One region of the Streptomyces sp. NPDC060031 genome, then DNA from elsewhere that is predicted to be linked to it. Evidence: riboswitches for the same ligand, from Rfam matches in the RefSeq annotation. Region 1 holds a riboswitch; each other region holds the start of a gene.

Region 1 (7,254 bases):
CAGCTTTCTTCCCCCGCCCGCCCGCAAGCACCAACGGGAAAACACTAGTCGGTGCTTCCGGGCGGAGCGGGGCGCTTCCGGCAGGGGCGGGGGATCGCGGCCCGTGGACCGCGACACCCCACCCCGCCGGGGTACGTCCTACAGCGCGGCTCCCGCCAGTGCCGTGACGACGGCGGGCAGCGCGGCCCCCGAACCGTCCCGGCGCGGGTCCACGCCCGGCAGCTCGGCGGGCGTGCCGTTCGTGGTCGCCGCGCGGACCGGCGAAGCGCCGGCCCAGGCCAGTACCAGCAGGTCCTCGCCCTTCAGGAACCGCTGGCAGCGCACCCCGCCCGTGGCCCGGCCCTTGCGCGGGTACTGGTCGAAGGGGGTCAGCTTGCCGGAGAGCATCGAGTCGTCCAGCGTCCCGTGCGAGCCGGCCACGGTGAACACCACGGCGTCCCGGGCCGGGTCCACGGCCGAGAAGTGGATGACCTTCGCGTTGTCGGTGAGCTTGATGCCCGCCATACCGCCCGCCGGGCGGCCCTGCGGGCGCACCTGGCCCGCCGGGTAGCGCAGCAGCTGGGCGTCGTCCGTGATGAAGACCAGGTCCTCCTCGCCCGTGCGCAGCTCGACCGCGCCGACGATCCGGTCCCCGTCCTTGAGGGTGATGACTTCCAGCTCGTCCTTGTTGGCGGGGTAGTCCGGCACGACGCGCTTGACCACGCCCTGCTCGGTACCGATCGCCAGACCCTGGCCGGACTCGTCCAGCGAGGTCAGGCAGATGACCTTCTCATCGGCCTCCAGACCGGAGAGGAACTCCGAGACCGGGGCGCCGCCCGCGAGGTTCGGCGCCGCGTGCGTGTCCGGCAGCTGCGGCAGGTCGATCACCGACAGCCGCAGCAGCCGCCCGTACGAGGTGACGGCGCCGACGTCGGCCCGGGCGGTCGCGGCGACCTGCGAGACGATCAGGTCGTGCTTCGCGCGGGCCCCGCCCTCGTCCTCGGGCAGCGGATCGGCGTTCGCCGTGCGGGCCAGCAGGCCGGTGGAGGAGAGCAGCACCCGGCACGGGGTGTCGGCGACCTCCAGCGGAACCGCCGCGACCGGCGTGCCCGCCGACTCCAGGAGCACCGTACGGCGCTCGGTGCCGAATTTCTTCGCGACCGCGGCCAGTTCGGTGGAGACCAGCTTGCGCAGCTCGGTGTCGGAGTCGAGGATCCCGGTCAGCTCGTCGATCTCGCCGGTCAGCCGGTCGCGCTCGGACTCCAGCTCGATCCGGTCGAAGCGGGTGAGCCGGCGCAGCGGGGTGTCCAGGATGTACTGGGTCTGGATCTCGCTCAGCGAGAAGCGCTCGATCAGCCGCTCCTTGGCCTGGGCGGAGTTGTCGCTGTCGCGGATGAGCCGGATGACCTCGTCGATGTCGAGCAGGGCCACCAGCAGGCCCTCGACCAGGTGCAGGCGGTCGCGCCGCTTGCCGCGGCGGAACTCGCTGCGCCGCCGCACGACCTCGAAGCGGTGGTCGAGGTAGACCTCCAGCAGCTCCTTGAGGCCCAGCGTCAGCGGCTGCCCGTCGACCAGTGCGACGTTGTTGATGCCGAAGGACTCCTCCATCGGCGTCAGCTTGTAGAGCTGCTCCAGCACGGCCTCCGGGTGGAAGCCGTTCTTGATCTCGATGACCAGGCGCAGGCCGTGCGAGCGGTCGGTGAGGTCCTTGACGTCGGCGATGCCCTGGAGCTTCTTCGAGCCGACCAGGTCCTTGATCTTCGCGATGACCTTCTCGGGGCCGACCGTGAAGGGCAGTTCCGTGACGACCAGGCCCTTGCGGCGCGGCGTGACGTTCTCCACGGCCACCGTCGCGCGGATCTTGAAGGTGCCGCGGCCCTTCTCGTACGCGTCCTTGATGCCCGCGAGGCCGACGATCCGGCCGCCCGTGGGCAGGTCGGGACCCGGCACGAAGCGCATCAGCGCCTCCAGGTCCGCCTGCGGGTAGCGGATCAGGTGCCGGGCGGCCGCGATGACCTCGCCGAGATTGTGCGGGGCCATGTTGGTGGCCATGCCGACCGCGATCCCGGACGCGCCGTTGACCAGCAGGTTCGGGTACGCCGCGGGCAGCGCGACCGGCTCCCGCTCCTGGCCGTCGTAGTTCGCGGTGAAGTCGACGGTGTCCTCGTCGATCGACTCCGTCATCAGTGACGTCGCGTCGGCCATCTTGCACTCGGTGTAGCGCATCGCGGCCGGCGGGTCGTCATTGCCGAGCGAGCCGAAGTTGCCGTGGCCGTCGACCAGCGGCAGCCGCATGGAGAAGGGCTGGGCCATGCGTACGAGGGCGTCGTAGATGGAGGCGTCGCCGTGCGGGTGCAGCTTGCCCATGACCTCGCCGACGACGCGGGCGCACTTCACGTAGCCGCGGTCGGGGCGCAGGCCCATCTCGTTCATCTGGTAGACGATGCGGCGGTGCACCGGCTTCATGCCGTCCCGGGCGTCCGGCAGGGCGCGGGAGTAGATCACCGAGTACGCGTACTCGAGGAAGGAGCCCTGCATTTCGTCGACGACGTCGATGTCGAGGATCTTCTCCTCGAAATCCTCCGGCGGCGGCGGGGTCTTCGTGCTGCGGCGGGCCATCGCTGCGCGGCTCCTTAACCAAGAATCGGGATGAGCTGGGTCTCACGGGGGGTTCTGCTGGGTCTTGCTCGGTCCTGCGGGGTGTCTCGCGAGGGTATGACGCGGACCATTGTGGCCCGAGCCACCGACAACGCCGACTCCGACCCAGGAGTGAGCCGGGAACTTCTCCGGTCGCCGACGCGCTTGCATACAGTGGCAGGTCTGACAGAAATCTCTGCATCGCGATCGAAGGGACCACATGCCCATGGGTCACACGGCCACAGCTCAGGCCGGCTCCGGCGGCCTGACAGCGACCGAGCACCGGCTGGCCAACGGCCTGCGCGTGGTGCTTTCCGAGGACCACCTGACCCCGGTCGCCGCGGTCTGCCTCTGGTACGACGTCGGCTCGCGCCACGAAGTCAAGGGGCGCACCGGCCTGGCTCACCTCTTCGAGCACCTGATGTTCCAGGGCTCGGCGAGCGTACCGGGCAACGGGCACTTCGAACTGGTCCAGGGCGCCGGCGGCTCCCTGAACGGAACCACCAGCTTCGAGCGCACCAACTACTTCGAGACGATGCCGACCCACCAGCTGGAGCTCGCGCTGTGGCTGGAGGCGGACCGGATGGGCTCGCTGCTCGCCGCCCTGGACGACGAGTCCATGGAGAACCAGCGCGACGTCGTCAAGAACGAGCGCCGCCAGCGGTACGACAACGTCCCGTACGGCACGGCTTTCGAGAAGCTGACCGCCCTGGCGTACCCCGAGGGCCACCCGTACCACCACACCCCGATCGGCTCCATGGCCGACCTGGACGCCGCGTCCCTCGAGGACGCGCGCAACTTCTTCCGCACGTACTACGCACCCAACAACGCGGTGCTGTCGGTCGTCGGCGACATCGACCCCGAGCGGACGCTCGCCTGGATCGAGAAGTACTTCGGCACCATTCCCTCGCACGACGGCAAGCAGCCGCCGCGCGACGGCTCGCTGCCCGAGGTGATCGGCGCGGAGCTGCGCGAGGAGATCGTCGAGGAGGTCCCGGCGCGTGCGCTGATGGCCGCCTACCGGCTCCCGCACGACGGCACCCGCGACTGCGACGCCGCGGACGTGGCGCTGACCATCCTGGGCGGCGGCGAGTCCTCGCGGCTGCACAACCGCCTGGTACGCCGCGACCAGACGGCCGTCGCGGCCGGTTTCGGCATGCTGCGGCTGGCGGGTGCGCCCTCGCTCGGCTGGCTGGACGTCAAGACCTCCGGCGGCGTGGAGGTGCCCGACATCGAGTCGGCCGTCGACGAGGAGCTCGCGCGGTTCGCCGCCGAGGGCCCGACGGCCGAGGAGATGGAGCGGGCGCAGGCGCAGCTGGAGCGCGAGTGGCTGGACCGGCTGAGCACGGTGGCCGGCCGCGCCGACGAACTGTGCCGCTTCGCGGTGCTGTTCGGCGACCCGCAGCTGGCGCTGACCGCCGTCCAGCGCGTCCTCGACATCACCGCCGAGGAGGTGCAGGCCGTGGCCGCGGCCCGACTGCGCCCGGACAACCGCGCGGTGCTGGTCTACGAGCCGCTGGCCGGTTCGGACGCCGACGAGTCCGACGAGTCCGACGAGTCCGACGAGAGCGACGAGAACGAGGGGGCGGAGCAGTGAGCGACACCGCAGCCGTCACGATGACCTTTCACCCGCAGCCGCAGCCCGGCGAGCCGCAGCCGTGGGCCTTCCCGGCCCCCGACCGCGGGGTGATGCCGAACGGCCTGACCGTGCTGCGCTGCCACCGCCCGGGCCAGCAGGTGGTGGCGGTCGAGATCAACCTCGTCGCCCCCCTGGACGCCGAGCCCGAGGGCCTGGACGGCGTGGCCACCATCATGGCCCGCGCGCTGTCCGAGGGCACCGACAAGCACTCCGCCGAGGAGTTCGCGGCCGAGCTGGAGCGCTGCGGCGCCACCCTCGACGCGCACGCCGACCACCCGGGCATCCGGGTCTCCCTGGAAGTCCCGGTCTCCCGGCTGCCCAAGGCGCTCGGCCTGCTCGCCGAAGCCCTGCGCGCGCCCGCCTTCGCCGACTCCGAGGTGGACCGGCTGGTGCGCAACCGGCTCGACGAGATCCCGCACGAGCTGGCCAACCCGCAGCGCCGCGCGGCCAAGCAGCTGTCCAAGGAGCTCTTCCCGGCCTCGCTGCGGATGTCTCGCCCGCGTCAGGGCACCGAGGACACGGTCGCCCGTATCGACTCGGCGGCCGTGCGCGCCTTCTTCGAGGCCCACGTGCGCCCCGCCACCGCCACCGCGGTGGTCGTCGGCGACCTGACCGGGGTCGACCTGGACGCGGTCCTGGCCGAGACCCTGGGCTCATGGACCGGCGACTTCGCGGAGCCGCTGCCGGTGCCGCCGGTGACCGCCGACGACACCGGCCGCGTGGTCATCGTCGACCGGCCCGGCGCGGTGCAGACGCAGTTGCTGATCGGCCGCATCGGACCGGACCGGCACGACCGGGTCTGGGCGCCCCAGGTGCTCGGCACGTACTGCCTGGGCGGCACCCTCACCTCGCGCCTGGACAAGGTGCTGCGCGAGGAGAAGGGGTACACCTACGGCGTGCGCGCCTTCGGCCAGGTACTGCGCTCCACCGCCGACGGCAAGGGCGCCTCGATGCTCGCCATCAGCGGCTCGGTGGACACCCCGAACACCGGCCCGGCGCTGGAGGACCTCTGGAAGGTGCTCCGCACCCTCGCGGAGGGCGGCCTGACCGATGCCGAACGGGACGTGGCGGTACAGAACTTGGTGGGCGTGGCCCCGCTGAAGTTCGAGACGGCCGCCTCGGTCGCCGGCACCCTCGCCGACCAGGTCGAGCAGGAGCTGCCGGACGACTACCAGGCGCAGTTGTACGCCCGGCTGGCCGAAACCGGCACGGTGGAGGCGACTTCGGCGGTCGTCAGCGCCTTCCCGGTGGACCGGCTGGTCACGGTGCTGGTGGGCGACGCCGCACAGATCGAGGAGCCGGTGCGCGCCCTCGGGATCGGTGACGTGAGCGTCGTCACCAACTGATCGGCCGACCGGCCGGACAGCGGCCCAACCGGGCGGCACGCAGGGGGCTTCGGTGGCTTGTCCGCCGAGGCCCCTTTTGTCTGTTTAGGGGTGAGGTTGCTTGTATGTGCTGTGGCGTACGCAACAAAAAGGCGTGTCTGTTTGGCGATTGACTGATGATCCGCCTAGCGTCGGCCGTGCTGTTCGTCAGTTGTACCCGCCGCACCCGCGGCACCGGACAGCGATCGCCGAGTCCCCGTCAGGCGCGAGCCTGGGGAGCCGGGGACCCACATCAGTCCCTGGGGTGAATCGGACCGCCTCGCAAGAGGAGGCCCGTAGGAGACCTTCCTGCTCCGAACCCGTCAGCTAACCCGGTAGGCGAGAGGGAAGGAAAGGATCAGCCCCGTCATGGCGTTTGGCAGTCGTGCCGCCGGTAAGCACCGTGGTTCCAGTCGTCTGAGCCGCAGGACCGCCGGCTACGCCGGCATAGCCGCCCTCGCCACCACTGGTGTCGTCGGCTCCCTGGCCGGTCCCGCGTTCGCCGCGGACCAGGCCGCCCCCTCCATCGAGGACACCGGCCTGAACACCATCGTGGTGGCCGAGGACCTCGCGGGCGAGATCGAGGCCCAGGCCCAGTCCCAGCAGCGCGCCGCCGAGGCCGCCGCCGCCAAGGCGCAGGCCGAGGCCGACGCCAGGCAGCGGGCCGCCGAGGCCAAGCGCGTGGCCGAGGCCCGGGCGCAGGAAGAGCGCGAGGCCGCCGAGCGCGCGGCCCGCGAGGAGGAGCGCAAGCGCCTCAACACCTTCGTCGCCCCCGTCGAGGGCTCCTACGTCAGCACCCAGTGGCACGCGGGCGGCGGCATGTGGTCCTCCGGCAGCCACACCGGCATCGACTTCCACGCCGCCACCGGCACCACGGTCCACGCCGTGGGCGCGGGCACCGTGGTCGAGTCGGGCCAGGGCGGCGCGTACGGCAACAACATCGTCATCAAGCACGCCGACGGCACCTACACCCAGTACGGCCACCTGTCCGTGCTGAGCGTCTCCGTCGGCCAGCAGGTCACCGCGGGCCAGCAGATCGGCCTGTCGGGCTCCACGGGCAACTCCAGCGGCCCGCACCTGCACTTCGAGGCCCGCACCGGCGCCGACTACGGCTCGGACATCGACCCGGTCGCGTACCTGCGCGGGCACGGCGTCACCGTCTGACCCGCACCGCACGACATCCGCGAAGGCCCCGGCTCCCCGAGCCGGGGCCTTCGCGTTGTGGGAATGTTTCGTATTTCGGCCGTCCTCGGAAATTATCGTGTGTTGCCATAGAGTTGCACGCATCAATGATGTCGGCAGTCGGAAATAGGCGGAGGTCCGGTCTTGCGTATTCCCGCGCACGCGGTGTGCACAGCAATTCGCGACGACATCGTCTCCGGGGTGTTCGGGCCGGGCAGCCGGCTCACCGAAGAGGTGCTGGCCCGCCGGTACGGAGTCTCGCGCGTCCCGGTGCGCGAGGCGCTGCGCACCCTGGAATCCGAGGGCTTCGTGACGACCCGGCGGCACGCGGGCGCCTGTGTGGCCGAGCCGACCGAGCAGGAGGCCGCGGACCTCCTGGAGGTGCGGATGCTGCTGGAGCCGCTGGCGGCCGCCCGGGCCGCCCGGCGGCGTACCGAGGCCCACCTCAAGGTG
Region 2 (7,254 bases), on a different contig from region 1:
GCGCTGCGTGCGGCGGCCCGCGTCTACCGGGACGCGATCCGTGCGGCCGAGGGCGTCGGCGAGTAGCCCCCGGCTGCGGTACGCGTGTCAGTGCTCCCGGGGCGCGCGGCCCGAGGGGTTGTGCCAGTGCGGCGCGGGGCGGTTCAGGAACCACTCGCCGAAGCCCAGCGGGCGGCCCTCGTGGCCGTGGTCCCTGCCCATGGACGGCACGGAGTCGTGGAAGATCCGGCCGGGGCGGGCGCCGAGCTCCTCCAGGAGGTACGCGGTCTCCTCGATGAACGGCGACGGCCCGCTGAGGTAGACGTCCTGGTCCGGCCAGAGCGCGCGGTTGCCGAGTGCGGTCGCGAGCCGGGCGGTGGCCTCGTTGCGGTGCCGCCCCGGCGCGGGGGTGATGTAGGTGACGCCGAGCCAGCGCAGGGCGGCGGCGTACTCGTCGATGAGCGGGCGGTCGTAGAGGTGGGCGGCGTCCCGGGCGACCACGAAGAGCCGTACGACCTGATCAGGGGGGTGCTGCGCGAGGTCCTCCAGCATGGCGCGGATCGGCGCCCAGCCGGTGCCGGCGGCTATGAGGCTGACCGGGCGGTCCGCGCGGCGGAAGGTCAGCTGCCCGCCGGCCGCGCCGAGGCGCAGCATCTCGCCGGGCCGCACGGTGCGGACCAGGGCGGTGCTGAGCCGGCCCTGTTCGACGCGGCTGACGTGCAGGTCGAGGGTGTGGTCGGGGCGGGGCGCGTTGCCGATGGAGTACGTGCGCCAGGTCCTCGGGACGCGGTCGCTGCTCACGCTCACGTACTGGCCGGGGAGATGGGGCAGCGGGGCGTGGGGCCGCAGGGTCAGCACGGCAATGTCCTGCCCGTACCGGAGGTGGCGCACGATCTCCGCGTCCCACCACGGCGGATCCCCGCTCGCGCCGGCGCCGTCCGTCATCGCGTCGGCCATCACCTGGTAGGCCTCGGCCCAGGCCTTCTCCACCCGGGGGGTCCAGGCCGTCCCGGAGGCCTCGGCGAGCGCGGCGAGCAGGCTCGTGCCGACGGCGGCGTAGTGCTCGGGGCCGACCAGGAACTTGCGGTGGTCGCGGCCGAGGTCGCGTAGATAGGGGAGAAGGCTCTCGTTCTCGAGGTGGGCGATCACGTGGGTGAGCGCGGCGAAGAGCCGGTCCCGCTGCCGTTCCATGTCCTCGAAGGAAGCCGGGAAGAGCTCACGGATGCCGGGGTTGTGCCAGAACAGGTGGGTGTAGAAGAACTTGACCGTGTGCTCGGCCCGTCTCTCCACCACCGCGAAGCTGCTTTTCAAGATCCTCACATCCACAAAACCGAAAGTAGGAATGCCGGACAAGGCCAGGTCAAGCCATGGCGGATCTGCGGACAGCCGCGACGAAGTACCCATATGGGGTGATGGTCGATGTACGGGATACCGTCAGCGGGTGCATCAGCAGACCCCCGCAGACCCCGCCGAGACCCCCGCCCCGGGCCCGGCCGACACCCCCGCGGCCCAGGGCCCGACCCTGTTCGACTGGGAGTTCGCGACCGACCCGTACCCCGCCTACGCCTGGCTGCGCGAGCACTCGCCCGTGCACCGCACCCGGCTCCCCAGCGGGGTCGAGGCCTGGCTCGTGACCCGGTACGCCGATGCCCGCCAGGCCCTCGCCGACCAGCGGCTCAGCAAGAATCCGGCGCACCACGCCGAGCCCGCGCACGCCAAGGGGAAGACCGGCATCCCGGGGGAGCGCAAGGCGGAGCTGATGACGCATCTGCTCAACATCGACCCGCCGGACCACACCCGGCTGCGGCGGCTGGTGTCGAAGGCGTTCACCCCGCGCAGGGTCGCCGAGTTCACCCCGCGGGTGCAGGAGCTGACCGACCACCTCATCGAGCAGTTCGCGAGCAAGGGGGAAGCGGACCTCATCCACGAGTTCGCCTTCCCCCTCCCCATCTACGCCATCTGCGAGATGCTCGGCGTACCGCGTGAGGACCAGGACGACTTCCGCGACTGGGCCGGGATGATGATCCGGCACGGCGGCGGCCCGCGCGGCGGGGTCGCCCGCTCGGTGAAGCAGATGAGGACCTACCTCGGCGAGCTCATCCACCGCAAAAGGGACGACCTGGGCAACGACCTGATCTCCGATCTGATCCGGGCCAGCGACCACGGCGACCACCTGACGGAGGCCGAGGCCACCGCCATGGCCTTCATCCTGCTCTTCGCCGGCTTCGAGACGACCGTGAACCTCATCGGCAACGGGGTCCACTCCCTCTTCATGAACCCGGACCAGCGCGAGCGCCTCCAGGCCTCCCTCGCGGCCGGGGAGAGCGGGCTGCTGGAGACGGGCGTCGAGGAGCTGCTGCGCTACGACGGTCCGGTGGAGCTGGCCACCTGGCGGTTCGCCACCGAGGCGCTGACCCTCGGCGGGCAGGACGTAGCGGCGGGCGATCCGGTGCTGGTGGTCCTCGCGGCCGCCGACCGGGACCCCGAGCGGTTCGCCGAACCGGACACGCTCGACCTCTCCAGGACCGACAACCAGCACCTCGGATACGGGCACGGGATCCACTACTGCCTGGGTGCGCCGCTCGCGCGGCTCGAAGGGCAGACCGCGCTTGCGACTTTGCTCACGCGTCTGCCGGATCTGGAACTCGCTGTTCCGCCGAGCGACCTGCGCTGGCGCGGCGGGCTCATCATGCGTGGCCTGCGCACTCTTCCGGTCCGCTTTACACCCCGCAACGAGTGAAGGCCGACTGACTGGAAGTCAGTTTCCGTCGAAACTTGTGACAAGCGTTCGAAGGCCGCTAGGTTCTGCCGTTACCCCGCCGTTATGCGAAAGGTGCACCCTCATGCGTTCCGGGAACGGCCGCCACAGACGCCCCCGACAGATCCCCGCGATTGTCGTCACCGCCGGAGTCACCGGCTCCGCGCTGGCCCTGCCGCTGCTCGCGGCCACGGGCGCCAGCGCGGCCGACGCCTCCACGTGGGACAAGGTCGCCGAGTGCGAGAGCGGCGGGACCTGGAGCGCGAACTTCGGCAGCGGCGCCTACGGCGGACTGCAGTTCACCGAGGAGCAGTGGAAGGGCGCCGGCGGTCTCGACTACGCGACCCGCGCCGACCTGGCCAGCCGCTCGCAGCAGATCGCCGTCGCCGAACGGGTGCTGGCTTCCCAGGGCCCCCAGGCGTGGCCGATGTGCGCGGAGCCGGCCGGCCTGACCCGGCAGGCGCCGGCCGCGGACGTGGACCCGGGCGGGCCCGGCAGCCGCGGGTCCGCCGCCCCGTCCGCGTCCCGCCCGGACGGCTCCGTACCGGTCGGCGGCTCGGACGACCGCGCCACGGACTTCGGGGCTCCGGCCCAGGCTTCCCCGAGCCCCTCCGGCTCGCCGTCCTTCGTGCTGCCCGACATCCCGCTCGGGCCGCCCAGCGGACTGCCCGTCATGCCGGACCCGGACCTGCCGACGACCCCGACCGCCCCGGCCGACCCGACGACCCCGACCGCCCCGACGACCCCGGGCGACCCGACGGTGCCCGCCACGGACCCCACGGCGCCCGCCACCGGCCCGACGGACCCGAACGCCCCCTCGACGGGGCCGACGGCCCCCACGGCGCCGGGCGACCCGAGCACCCCCGCCGCCGGCCCGAGCGCCCCGGCGGCCCCCGGAGCCTCCACCGACCCCGCGGCCCCGGCCGCGGGCGGCGGTAAGCACCGCGGAGAGGCCGCGGTCGAGGCGCCCGTCACATCTGACGCCGCGTCGGACCCGACCTACACCGTGCGGCCGGGCGACAGCCTGGCCGCCATCGCGGACGCCAACGACCTCAAGGGCGGCTGGAACGCGCTCTATACGGCCAACCAGCAGGTCATCGGCGAGGACGCCAACTTGATCAAGCCCGGTCAAAACCTGGATCTAACTAAGAAATAGGGGCAGTTCGGGCACCCGTAAACACCTGATTGTCCGGTTTAGTTAAGTGAGACATGTGTCTCTTCCGGTCAACTGGCGTGTCCGGCCCCGAGGCTTCCGCAAACCCCGTCCTCACCTGCGCAAACACTGGTCCGAGGGACGCAAGTAGGCCCCGTTTCTCCCCGATGGCGCTCGTTGAACATCGGGGAGGGACCTGTCTACCTTCTGAATCGCTCGCCACCGCGGGCTCCTTCGACCGCATCGCCGAATCCTGCCGGCGGACGGAGGGAACAGTCGTCGCGTCAAGCGCCGAAGGCAGGAGCGGGGGAACCAAGGTAGGTGCCGGGAGCGGCCGTTGAGAGACGGTCACGCCACCGGCTAGGGGTTAAGCGGTGCGCTAGGTCGCACCGCCGGGCAACTCACTCGCCCGAACCCGACAGCTCACCTCGTAGGCGTCGGTGAGGAGAAACTCCATGCTGCTTTCCGGCAAGGGCAAGCACCGTCGCGGTTCCAAGGCCGTCCGCATCGTCACGCTCGCCGGCGTCGCCGGTGTAGCCGTCGCGGCCCCCCTGATGGCCGCGGGCACCGCTTCCGCCGCCACCGCCTCGGAGTGGGACCGCGTCGCCTCCTGCGAGTCCGGCGGCAACTGGGCCATCAACACGGGCAACGGCTACTACGGCGGTCTGCAGTTCTCGTCCTCCACCTGGGCCGCCTACGGTGGCAAGGCGTACGCCGCGCAGGCCAGCCAGGCCTCGAAGGCCCAGCAGATAGCCGTCGCTGAGAAGGTCCTCAAGGGCCAGGGCAAGGGCGCCTGGCCGTCCTGTGGCGTGGGCCTGTCCGGCGCCTCGTACAACGGCGGCGGCGCGGCCGAGACCCCGGCCAAGCCGAAGGCCGAGCCCAAGAAGGAGCAGAAGGCCGCGCCGAAGAAGGAGACCAAGCGCTCCGAGACCGCGGCCCCCTCCAAGCCGAAGACCGGGACCACGGCCCAGCCGAAGTCCGAGGCCCCCAAGACCGGCAACGGCTCGTACGAGGTCAAGTCCGGCGACACGCTGGGCACCATCGCCGATGCCAACGGCGTCAAGGGCGGCTGGGAGAAGCTCTTCGAGCTCAACAAGGACATCGTGTCCGACGCCGACCTGATCTTCCCGGGGCAGAAGCTGAAGCTCAGCTGAATCCCGCGGTAACACCCACCGCCCGGCGCGTCCGCCCGACGCGCCGGGCGGTGGCGCGTGCCGGGCCCAGCGGCGGGCGGCAGCCCGATGTTCAAGGGACCTATGTCCCGGAAGAGGGGTATTCGGACCCTTTTTCGTCCCAGGACCCGGGCGGTCGGCCGGCCCAGTGCCCGGAGCCGGTTAGGCTCTAGGCGGCGAGGCCATCCCACGGCCTGACGCCACCGCACATCCAGCGTCACATCCCAGAAGGAGATGCTCGTGCCGTCCATCGACGTCGTCGTAGCCCGGGAAATCCTGGACTCCCGAGGCAACCCCACGGTCGAGGTCGAGGTGGGCCTCGACGATGGCAGCACCGGCCGTGCTGCAGTTCCGTCCGGCGCCTCCACCGGTGCATTCGAGGCCATCGAGCTGCGTGACGGTGACCCCAACCGTTACTTCGGCAAGGGCGTCGAGAAGGCCGTCCTGGCCGTCATCGAGCAGATCGGCCCGGAGCTCGTCGGCTACGACGCCACCGAGCAGCGCCTGATCGACCAGGCCATGTTCGACCTGGACGCCACCGACAACAAGGGCTCGCTCGGCGCCAACGCCATCCTCGGCGTCTCCCTCGCCGTCGCGCACGCCGCGTCCGAGGCCTCGGACCTCCCGCTCTTCCGCTACCTCGGCGGCCCGAACGCGCACCTGCTGCCCGTTCCGATGATGAACATCCTCAACGGTGGGTCGCACGCCGACTCCAACGTCGACATCCAGGAGTTCATGATCGCCCCGATCGGCGCGGAGTCCTTCTCCGAGGCGCTGCGCTGGGGTGCCGAGGTCTACCACACCCTGAAGAAGGTCCTGCACACCAAGGGCCTCTCCACCGGTCTGGGCGACGAGGGCGGCTTCGCCCCGAACCTGGAGTCCAACCGCGCCGCGCTGGACCTCATCGTCGAGGCCATCAAGCAGGCCGGCTACGTCCCGGGCAAGGACATCGCGCTCGCGCTCGACGTCGCCGCGTCCGAGTTCTACAAGGACGGCAAGTACGAGTTCGAGGGCCAGTCCCGCTCGGCCGCCGAGATGACCGAGTACTACGAGGAGCTCGTCTCCGCGTACCCGATGGTCTCCATCGAGGACCCGCTGTACGAGGACGACTGGGCCGGCTGGAAGACCCTCACCGACAAGCTGGGCTCCAAGGTCCAGATCGTCGGCGACGACCTCTTCGTCACCAACCCGGAGCGCCTGGCCCGCGGCATCGAGGAGGGCTCCGCGAACGCCCTGCTCGTGAAGGTGAACCAGATCGGTTCGCTGACCGAGACGCTCGACGCCGTCGAGATGGCCCAGCGCAACGGCTTCAAGTGCATGATGTCGCACCGCTCCGGTGAGACCGAGGACGTCACCATCGCGGACCTCGCCGTCGCCGTGAACTGCGGTCAGATCAAGACCGGCGCCCCGGCCCGCTCGGACCGCGTCGCCAAGTACAACCAGCTGCTGCGCATCGAGGAGATCCTCGACGACGCCGCGGTGTACGCGGGCCGCTCGGCCTTCCCCCGCTTCAAGGGCTAATCACGCCCCGGCTTCCGTACGTCCCCGCACTCGGTCCCGTACCGTGTGCGGGGACGTATTGCGTAGTGCGGACACAGGGGAGGCGGGACCATGGCCGGGAACCGGGATCGGTTCTCCACCTTCTCGACCGCGACCAGGCTGAGGCAGCTCGGCGAGCGGACCGCCGCCCACGTCTACCGCTCGCAGTCGCGCCGCCAGGTCCGCCGCAGCCGGCTCACCGGCAGGGCCGCCCTGCTCGTGCTCGTCCTCTGTACCCTGGTCGTCGCCCTCGCGTATCCGATGCGCCAGTACGTCTCCCAGCGCTCGGAGATCGCGAAGCAGCAGAAGGACGCGGTCACCGCGCGCGCCCGGCTGGAACGGCTGCGCGACGAGAAGGCCCGCTGGCAGGACGACGCGTACGCGGAGCAACAGGCGCGCAAGCACCTGCACTTCGTGCGTCCGGGCGAGGTCAGCTACATCATGACCGACCCCGGCGCCGAGGCACCGGAGCACCGTCGCGGCGGACAGTCCGCGAGCGACCGCCCCTGGTACTCGAACGTCTGGGACGGTGTCGACAAGGCCGACCGCCCCGGCGACTGACCCACCCACACCAAGCACAACGAACGAAGAGACTTCCTCCAGGCATGCAGACGCCCCCGCCCCAGACCGACCGGACCGAGCCGACCGACGCG
Region 3 (7,254 bases), on a different contig from region 1:
CGCACATGGTCCGCGCCTCCGCCTGGATCAGGGCCCGCGGGGGGATCGCCGCCGCCCGGGTGTTCACCCGGATCTGGCTGGCGCTGTTCGGCTGGTGGAGCTGGGACCACCTGCCCGAACTCCCGCCCGAGCTGGTCTTCCTGCCGCCGTGGGTGCCCCTCAACATCTACGACTTCGGCTGCTGGGCCCGGCAGACCATCGTCCCGCTCACCGTGGTCTCCGCGCTGCGGCCGGTCCGCCCGGCCCCCTTCGCACTGGACGAGCTGCACACCGACGCCCGGCTGCCGAACCCGGTCAAACCCCTTGCTCCCGTGACCAGTTGGGACGGCGCCTTCCAGCGGATGGACAAGGCCCTGCACGTGTACCGGCGCTTCGCCCCGCGCCGGCTGCGCAAGGCCGCGATGGCGACGGCGGGCCGCTGGATCGTCGAGCGGCAGGAGAACGACGGCTGCTGGGGCGGGATCCAGCCGCCCGCGGTGTACTCGATCATCGCCCTGCACCTGCTCGGTTACGACCTGAAGCACCCGGTGATGCGGGCCGGACTGGAATCCCTGGACCGGTTCGCCGTGTGGCGCTCCGACGGCGCCCGCATGGTCGAGGCCTGCCAGTCCCCGGTCTGGGACACCTGCCTGGCCGCCATCGCGCTGGCCGACGCGGGGGTGCGCCCCGATCACCCGGCCCTGGTGAAGGCCGCCGACTGGATGCTCGGCGAGGAGATCGTGCGCAGTGGCGACTGGGCCGTGCGCAGGCCCCAACTGGCCCCGGGAGGCTGGGCGTTCGAGTTCCACAACGACAACTACCCCGATATCGACGACACCGCCGAAGTGGTCCTCGCGCTGCGCCGGATCAAGCACCCCGAGCCGGCTCGCGTCGAGGCCGCCATCGCCCGCGGGGTGTCCTGGAACCTCGGGATGCAGTCGAAGAACGGCGCCTGGGGCGCCTTCGACGCCGACAACACCAGCCCCTTCCCGAACAGGCTGCCCTTCTGCGACTTCGGCGAGGTCATCGACCCTCCCTCCGCCGACGTCACCGCCCACGTCGTGGAGATGCTCGCCGTCGAGGGCCGGGCCGGCGATGCGCGGACCCGCCGCGGCATCGCCTGGCTGCTCGCCGAACAGGAGTCCTGTGGCGGCTGGTTCGGCCGCTGGGGCACCAACTACGTGTACGGGACCGGGTCCGTGGTGCCGGCGCTCACGGCCGCGGGCATCGCTCCGGCGCATCCCGCGATCCGGCGGGCCGTGGGCTGGCTGGAGTCCGTACAGAACGAGGACGGCGGCTGGGGCGAGGACCAGCGGTCGTACAAGGACCCGTCCTGGGCCGGCAGGGGCGCCTCCACCGCCTCGCAGACCGCGTGGGCGCTGATGGCCCTGCTGTCCGCGGGCGAGCGGGACGCCGCGTCCGTCGAGCGGGGGATCGCCTACCTCGTCGACACGCAGCGCGAGGACGGCTCCTGGGACGAGCCGCACTTCACCGGAACCGGCTTCCCCTGGGACTTCTCCATCAACTACCACCTGTACCGGCAGGTGTTCCCGCTCACCGCGCTCGGCCGCTACCTGTACGGGGAACCGTTCGGCCCCGAAGGGTGGCACGGCGCGCACCCGGCCCGCGAGGTCGTCTCCGCCCGGGCCGAGGAGGCCTGATGGGCGCCGCCGGGAGCGGGCCCGCCGCCCCGCTGCTGGTCGCCTGCGCGCTGCGCATCGAGCAGGCGGCCCTGCGCAGCGGCGCCCGCGGCGCACGAGGGGCCGCGCCGCCGGGGTACGCCGTCCTGCGCACCGGAATGGGCCCGCGCGCGGCCGAGCGGGCCGTCGGCCGGGCGCTCGGCGAGCCGGGGCTGCGCGGTGCGGCCGTCCTGGCCACGGGGTTCTGCGCCGGACTGATGCCCGGCATGAGCCCCGGTGACCTGATCGTCGCCGAGGAGACCCGGGACCCGCGCGGCACCGTCGCCTGCGCCGGGACCGCCCTGCTCGCCGAGGCGCTGGCCCGGGCGGCACCCGGCCGGACCGTACACGTCGGCGCACTGACCGGATCCGACCATGTCGTACGGGGCCAGGAGCGCGCGCAGCTACGTGCCACCGGCGCCATCGGGGTCGACATGGAGTCCGCGGCCACCCTCTGGACCGCGACCCGCGGCAGCGCCGCGGCAGGCGCGGGCCGTCCGGTTGCGGCCGTCCGGGTGATCGTGGACGCTCCGGAGCACGAGCTCGTCCGTATCGGCACGGTGCGCGGTGGAATATCGGCCTTCCGCGTACTGCGTGCCGTACTGCCCGCGTTTTATGACTGGCACCGTTCTTTGCTGCTCCCCAGGAGGTGAGCCAGATGGCCATGCCGCTGCGCCAGACCATCAGGGTCGGGACCTATCTTCTCGAACAGAAGCTCCGCAAGCGTGAGAAGTTCCCGCTGATCGTCGAGCTCGAACCGCTCTACGCCTGCAACCTGGCCTGTGAGGGGTGCGGAAAGATCCAGCACCCGGCCGGGGTGCTCAAGCAGCGCATGCCGGTGGCCCAGGCGGTCGGCGCCGTGCTGGAGTCCGGTGCGCCGATGGTGTCCATCGCGGGCGGCGAGCCCTTGATGCATCCGCAGATCCACGAGATCGTGCGCCAGTTGGTGGCCAAACGGAAGTATGTCTTCCTTTGCACCAATGCCATGCTGCTCCGCAAGAAGATCGAGAACTTCACCCCTTCCCCCTATTTCGCTTTCGCCGTGCACATCGACGGTCTGCGCGAACGCCACGACGAGTCGGTGGCCAAGGAGGGCGTGTTCGACGAGGCGGTCGCGGCCATCAAGGAGGCGAAGAAGCGCGGGTTCCGGGTGACCACGAACTCCACCTTCTTCAACACCGACACCCCGCAGACCATCATCGAGGTGCTCAACTACCTCAATGACGACCTCCAGGTGGACGAGATGATGATCTCGCCGGCCTACGCGTACGAAAAGGCACCGGACCAGGAGCACTTCCTCGGCGTCGAACAGACCCGCGAACTCTTCAAGAAGGCTTTCGCGGGCGGCAACCGCCGGCGCTGGCGGCTCAACCACTCCCCGCTCTTCCTGGACTTCCTGGAAGGCAAGGCCGATTTCCCCTGCACCGCCTGGGCCATTCCGAATTACTCCCTCTTCGGCTGGCAGCGCCCCTGCTATCTGATGAGCGACGGGTACGTGCCGACGTACCGGGAACTGATCCACGACACCGACTGGAGCAAGTACGGCCGCGGAAAGGACCCGCGCTGCGCGAACTGCATGGCGCACTGCGGCTACGAGCCGACCGCCGTCCTCGCCACCATGGGCTCCCTCAAGGAGTCCCTGCGCGCGGCCCGGGAGACGATCGGCGGCAACCGGGACACCTCGGCATGAGCACGGGCCACGCGGGGGAGGGCGGCCGGGGCAAGGGCTTCGACCTCGGCGCCCTGCTGGCCGAGCGCGGCGGGGAGCGGTACGAGCTGCACGCCCGCCACCTCAACCACCAGCTGCCCCGGATGCTGCACACCATCGGCTTCGACAAGGTCTACGAGCGGGCCGAAGGCGCCCACTTCTGGGACGCCGAGGGCAACGACTACCTCGACATGCTGGCCGGCTTCGGGGTGATGGGCCTGGGCCGGCACCACCCGGTGGTCCGCCGCGCCCTGCACGACGTCCTGGACGCCCAGCTCGCCGACCTGACCCGCTTCGACTGCCAGCCGCTGCCCGGGCTGCTGGCCGAGAAGCTGCTCTCGTACAGTCCGCACCTGGACCGGGTCTTCTTCGGGAACAGCGGTACCGAGGCGGTGGAGACGGCCCTGAAGTTCGCCCGGTACGCCACCGGGCGGCCCAGGATCCTCTACTGCGACCACGCCTTCCACGGGCTCACCACGGGCTCGCTCTCGGTCAACGGGGAGGGCGGCTTCCGGGACGGCTTCGCGCCGCTGCTGCCCGACACGAAGATCGCGCTCGGCGACCTGGCCGCCCTGGAGCGGGAGCTGAAGCGCGGCGACGTGGCCGCCTTCGTCGTCGAGCCGATCCAGGGCAAGGGCGTGCTCTGCGCCCCGCCCGGCTTCCTGCTCGCCGCGCAGGAACTGCTGCACCGGCGGGGTGCGCTGCTGATCGCGGACGAGGTGCAGACCGGCCTCGGGCGTACCGGCGACTTCTACGCGTACCAGCACGAGCCGGGTGTGGAGCCGGACCTGGTCTGCGTGGCGAAGGCGCTGTCGGGCGGCTACGTGCCGGTCGGGGCGACCCTCGGCAAGGACTGGATCTTCAAGAAGGTCTACTCGTCCATGGACCGGGTGCTCGTGCACTCCGCCAGCTTCGGCTCCAACGCGCAGGCGATGGCGGCCGGTCTGGCGGTGCTCTGCGTCATGGAGGACGAGGAGGTGGTGGCGAACGCCCGCACGATGGGCGACCTGCTGCGCGGGCGGCTCGCGGCGCTGGTGGACGAGTACGAGCTGCTGCACGAGGTGCGGGGACGCGGTCTGATGGTCGGCATCGAGTTCGGGCGCCCGTCCTCGCTGGGGCTGCGCAGCCGGTGGACGATGCTGCAGGCGGCCCGCAAGGGGCTGTTCGCGCAGATGGTTGTCGTGCCGCTGCTCCAGAAGCACCGGATCCTCACGCAGGTCTCCGGTGACCATCTGGAAGTGATCAAGCTCATCCCGCCGCTGATCGTGGACGAGGCGGACGTCGACCGGTTCGTGCGCGCCTTCCGGGACGTCATGGACGAGGCGCACGCCGGTGGCGGGCTGATGTGGGACTTCGGCAAGACGCTGGTGAAGCAGGCGGTCGGCAACCGCTGACCGCCCGCTCCGTCCGCCCGTCCGCCCGTCCGTCCACCTGGCCGACCTCAGTCGAGCAGGCGGTCCCGGAGCCGGTCGAGGGTCTCGGGCGTGAGCCCGAGGCCCTCGGCGAGGTAACGGTCCAGACCGCCCCAGTGGCCGTCGATGGTCTCGAAGGCCGCCGTCAGGTACTCGGCGCGGGCGTCGAAGAGCGGCGCGAGCAGTTCCATCACCTCGGGGGAGCGGGCCTCGGCGGACTGGCTGCCGCGGCGGACCCGGTAGCGGTTGTGGGGGGCGTTCGACTCCAGGTAGTCCGCCACGACCGCCTCGCGCTCGACCCCCAGGGCGAGCAGGGTGACGGCGATCGACAGGCCGGCCCGGTCCTTGCCGGCGGCGCAGTGCATGAGGGCCGGGACGCTGTCCTCGGCGAGGGCGTGGACCACCCGGCCGTGCTCGGCGGTGCGGTTCTTGATCATTCCGCGGTACGAGTTCGCCATCCGCGCGGCGGCCTTGCCGTCGCCCAGGACCGTGCGGAGTTCTTCGAGGCCGCCTTCGCGGACCATCTTCCAGAATTCCGTGCCGTCCGCCGGGTCCGAGAGCGGAATGTTGACATTGCGCACGCCGGGCAGCTCCACGTCCTGCCCCTCCAGCGCGTGGTCGGCGCCGTTGCGGAAGTCGAAGATGGTGTGCAGTCCGAGAGCGGCGAGGAACTCTGCATCGGTTTCGGTGGCATGGGCGAGATGTCCGCTACGGAACAGTCGTCCCGTCTTGACCCTTCGGCCGTCGGCGGTCGGCAGCCCGCCCACGTCACGGAAGTTGCGTACTCCGGCCAGTCCCGGTTCCGTGGACGGGCTCTGGGGTATCTGCTGGGTCACGGCGGCTCCTCTGCCTGGTCGTGGGGATGTCCGAATTACACTACTTGGCGACAACTTGCCATGAGTGGAAGCGAGATCGGGCACGTCCCCGTGAGCCAGATCATACGGTGACCGTGAGTGCCTGATCGTCAAAGGTGAATTGCCCTGCCGGGGCGGCTGTTGCCGCCATTGAATGGACACAGGGTGACCGGAATTCCGTCGGACCAGCACCCTTGAGATTCCGTCAGGAAATTCACGGCTTGTTCGGTGTGCCACCACTCGATTACCTTCGCGATCGATCCGGATGGACCGCCGAATCCTGCCACCGTCCGGAAACCGCACCCGACTATTCACGCGCGCGGCAGGAGCGGGGGAACCAGGTAAGCCGCTGTTCCGGATCTTTATGCCGGGACGGCTCGGGGTGAAGTCGTCCATGTGCTGTTCATGTACGACCGGACATCTCCAGTCCGAACCCGACAGCTCACCTCGCAGGCGACGGAGAGGAATTCGCCATGCCTGCAAAGGGTAAGCACCGCCGTCCCAAGTCCCCCTCGATATCCCGCGGTTTCGCCATGGCCGGTACCGGCGGCGCGGCCCTCGCGCTCCCGCTGTTCGGAGCCGCCGGCGCCCACGCGGCTCCCGCCGCCGCCCCGGCGACGGCCCCCGTCCTGGCCGCTCAGGTCCCCGCGGCGCTGAAGGCCGCTCCCGCCGCCCGGGTGCTGGCGGCCGCGCCGGCCGTGTACACGGTCGTCCCGGGTGACTACCTCTCCAAGATCGCCGAGCAGCGGCACCTCGGCGGCGGCTGGCAGCAGCTCTACGCCGACAACCGCGCGGCCGTCGGCGCCGACCCCTCGCTGATCCACCCCGGGCTGAAGCTGGCGCTCGGCGCCGAGGGCGACGCCGCGCCCGCCGTCGAGTCCGCCCCGGCCCGGACCCAGGCCCCCGCCGAGCAGTCCTCCGCCGATGTCCCTGCCGACTCCTCCGCGGACGAGGGCCCGGCCGACTCCGCGGAGGGAACCTCGGACGAGGGCGCCGCCGGCGAAGGCTCCCCGGACGAGGGCGCCGCCCCCGAGGCCGAGGCCCCGGCCGCACCCGCCGCCCCGGCCGAGCAGCAGCAGGCCGCGCCCTCCTCCGGTTTCGTCGCCCCCGTCGGCGGCGGCGTCTCCACCGCGTACAAGACCGCCGGCGCCATGTGGTCCAGCGGCTACCACACCGGTGTCGACTTCATCGCGAGCAGCGGCACCACCGTCAAGGCGGTCGGCGCGGGCACCGTCGTCTCCGCGGGCTGGGGCGGCGCGTACGGCAACGAGGTCGTCATCCGGCACGCCGACGGCAAGTACTCCCAGTACGGCCACCTCTCCCAGCTGTCGGTCTCGGTCGGCCAGAGCGTCACCGCCGGGCAGCGTATCGGCCTCTCCGGCGCCACCGGCAACGTGACCGGCCCGCACCTCCACTTCGAGATCCGCACCGGTCCGTCCTACGGCTCCGACGTCGACCCGCTGGCCTACCTCCGCTCCAAGGGCGTCAGCATCTGACGACCCCCAACCGGTCCGCTGTCGGACGCCGGACCCGCGTGAGGCCGGGGCCCGAGGGGGGCCGGCCTCACGCGCTGTTATTCCTCACCTGCCGGTGGTATAAATCACGGTCCGTCAACCCCTGCC

What was found. Region 1 has a riboswitch for cyclic di-AMP ahead of ACFWB8_RS07605 (M23 family metallopeptidase). Riboswitches for the same ligand answer to the same signal wherever they lie in the genome.
Region 2: it holds a riboswitch for cyclic di-AMP, as region 1 does, so the genes downstream of both, ACFWB8_RS16665 (transglycosylase family protein) here and ACFWB8_RS07605 (M23 family metallopeptidase) in region 1, are expected to answer to the same signal.
Region 3: it holds a riboswitch for cyclic di-AMP, as region 1 does, so the genes downstream of both, ACFWB8_RS11425 (LysM peptidoglycan-binding domain-containing M23 family metallopeptidase) here and ACFWB8_RS07605 (M23 family metallopeptidase) in region 1, are expected to answer to the same signal.

The regions. Positions count from the first base shown of each region.
Region 1 is NZ_JBHWVM010000012.1:20,141-27,394, reverse strand. It holds gene ACFWB8_RS07620 (DNA topoisomerase (ATP-hydrolyzing) subunit A) at 139-2,598, opposite strand; gene ACFWB8_RS07615 (M16 family metallopeptidase) at 2,843-4,213, shown strand; gene ACFWB8_RS07610 (M16 family metallopeptidase) at 4,234-5,601, shown strand; cyclic di-AMP (ydaO/yuaA leader) riboswitch at 5,817-5,976, shown strand; gene ACFWB8_RS07605 (M23 family metallopeptidase) at 5,989-6,783, shown strand; gene ACFWB8_RS07600 (GntR family transcriptional regulator) at 6,946-7,254, shown strand, end outside.
Region 2 is NZ_JBHWVM010000032.1:19,805-27,058, forward strand. It holds gene ACFWB8_RS16645 (nucleoside triphosphate pyrophosphohydrolase) at 1-66, shown strand, start outside; gene ACFWB8_RS16650 (globin domain-containing protein) at 88-1,272, opposite strand; gene ACFWB8_RS16655 (cytochrome P450) at 1,421-2,719, shown strand; gene ACFWB8_RS16660 (transglycosylase family protein) at 2,823-3,893, shown strand; cyclic di-AMP (ydaO/yuaA leader) riboswitch at 4,170-4,342, shown strand; gene ACFWB8_RS16665 (transglycosylase family protein) at 4,346-5,044, shown strand; gene eno (phosphopyruvate hydratase) at 5,297-6,583, shown strand; gene ACFWB8_RS16675 (septum formation initiator family protein) at 6,674-7,162, shown strand; gene ACFWB8_RS16680 (DUF501 domain-containing protein) at 7,207-7,254, shown strand, end outside.
Region 3 is NZ_JBHWVM010000019.1:57,301-64,554, forward strand. It holds gene shc (squalene--hopene cyclase) at 1-1,640, shown strand, start outside; gene ACFWB8_RS11405 (1-hydroxy-2-methyl-2-butenyl 4-diphosphate reductase) at 1,640-2,311, shown strand; gene hpnH (adenosyl-hopene transferase HpnH) at 2,317-3,348, shown strand; gene ACFWB8_RS11415 (aspartate aminotransferase family protein) at 3,345-4,760, shown strand; gene ACFWB8_RS11420 (tyrosine-protein phosphatase) at 4,808-5,614, opposite strand; cyclic di-AMP (ydaO/yuaA leader) riboswitch at 5,894-6,101, shown strand; gene ACFWB8_RS11425 (LysM peptidoglycan-binding domain-containing M23 family metallopeptidase) at 6,106-7,128, shown strand.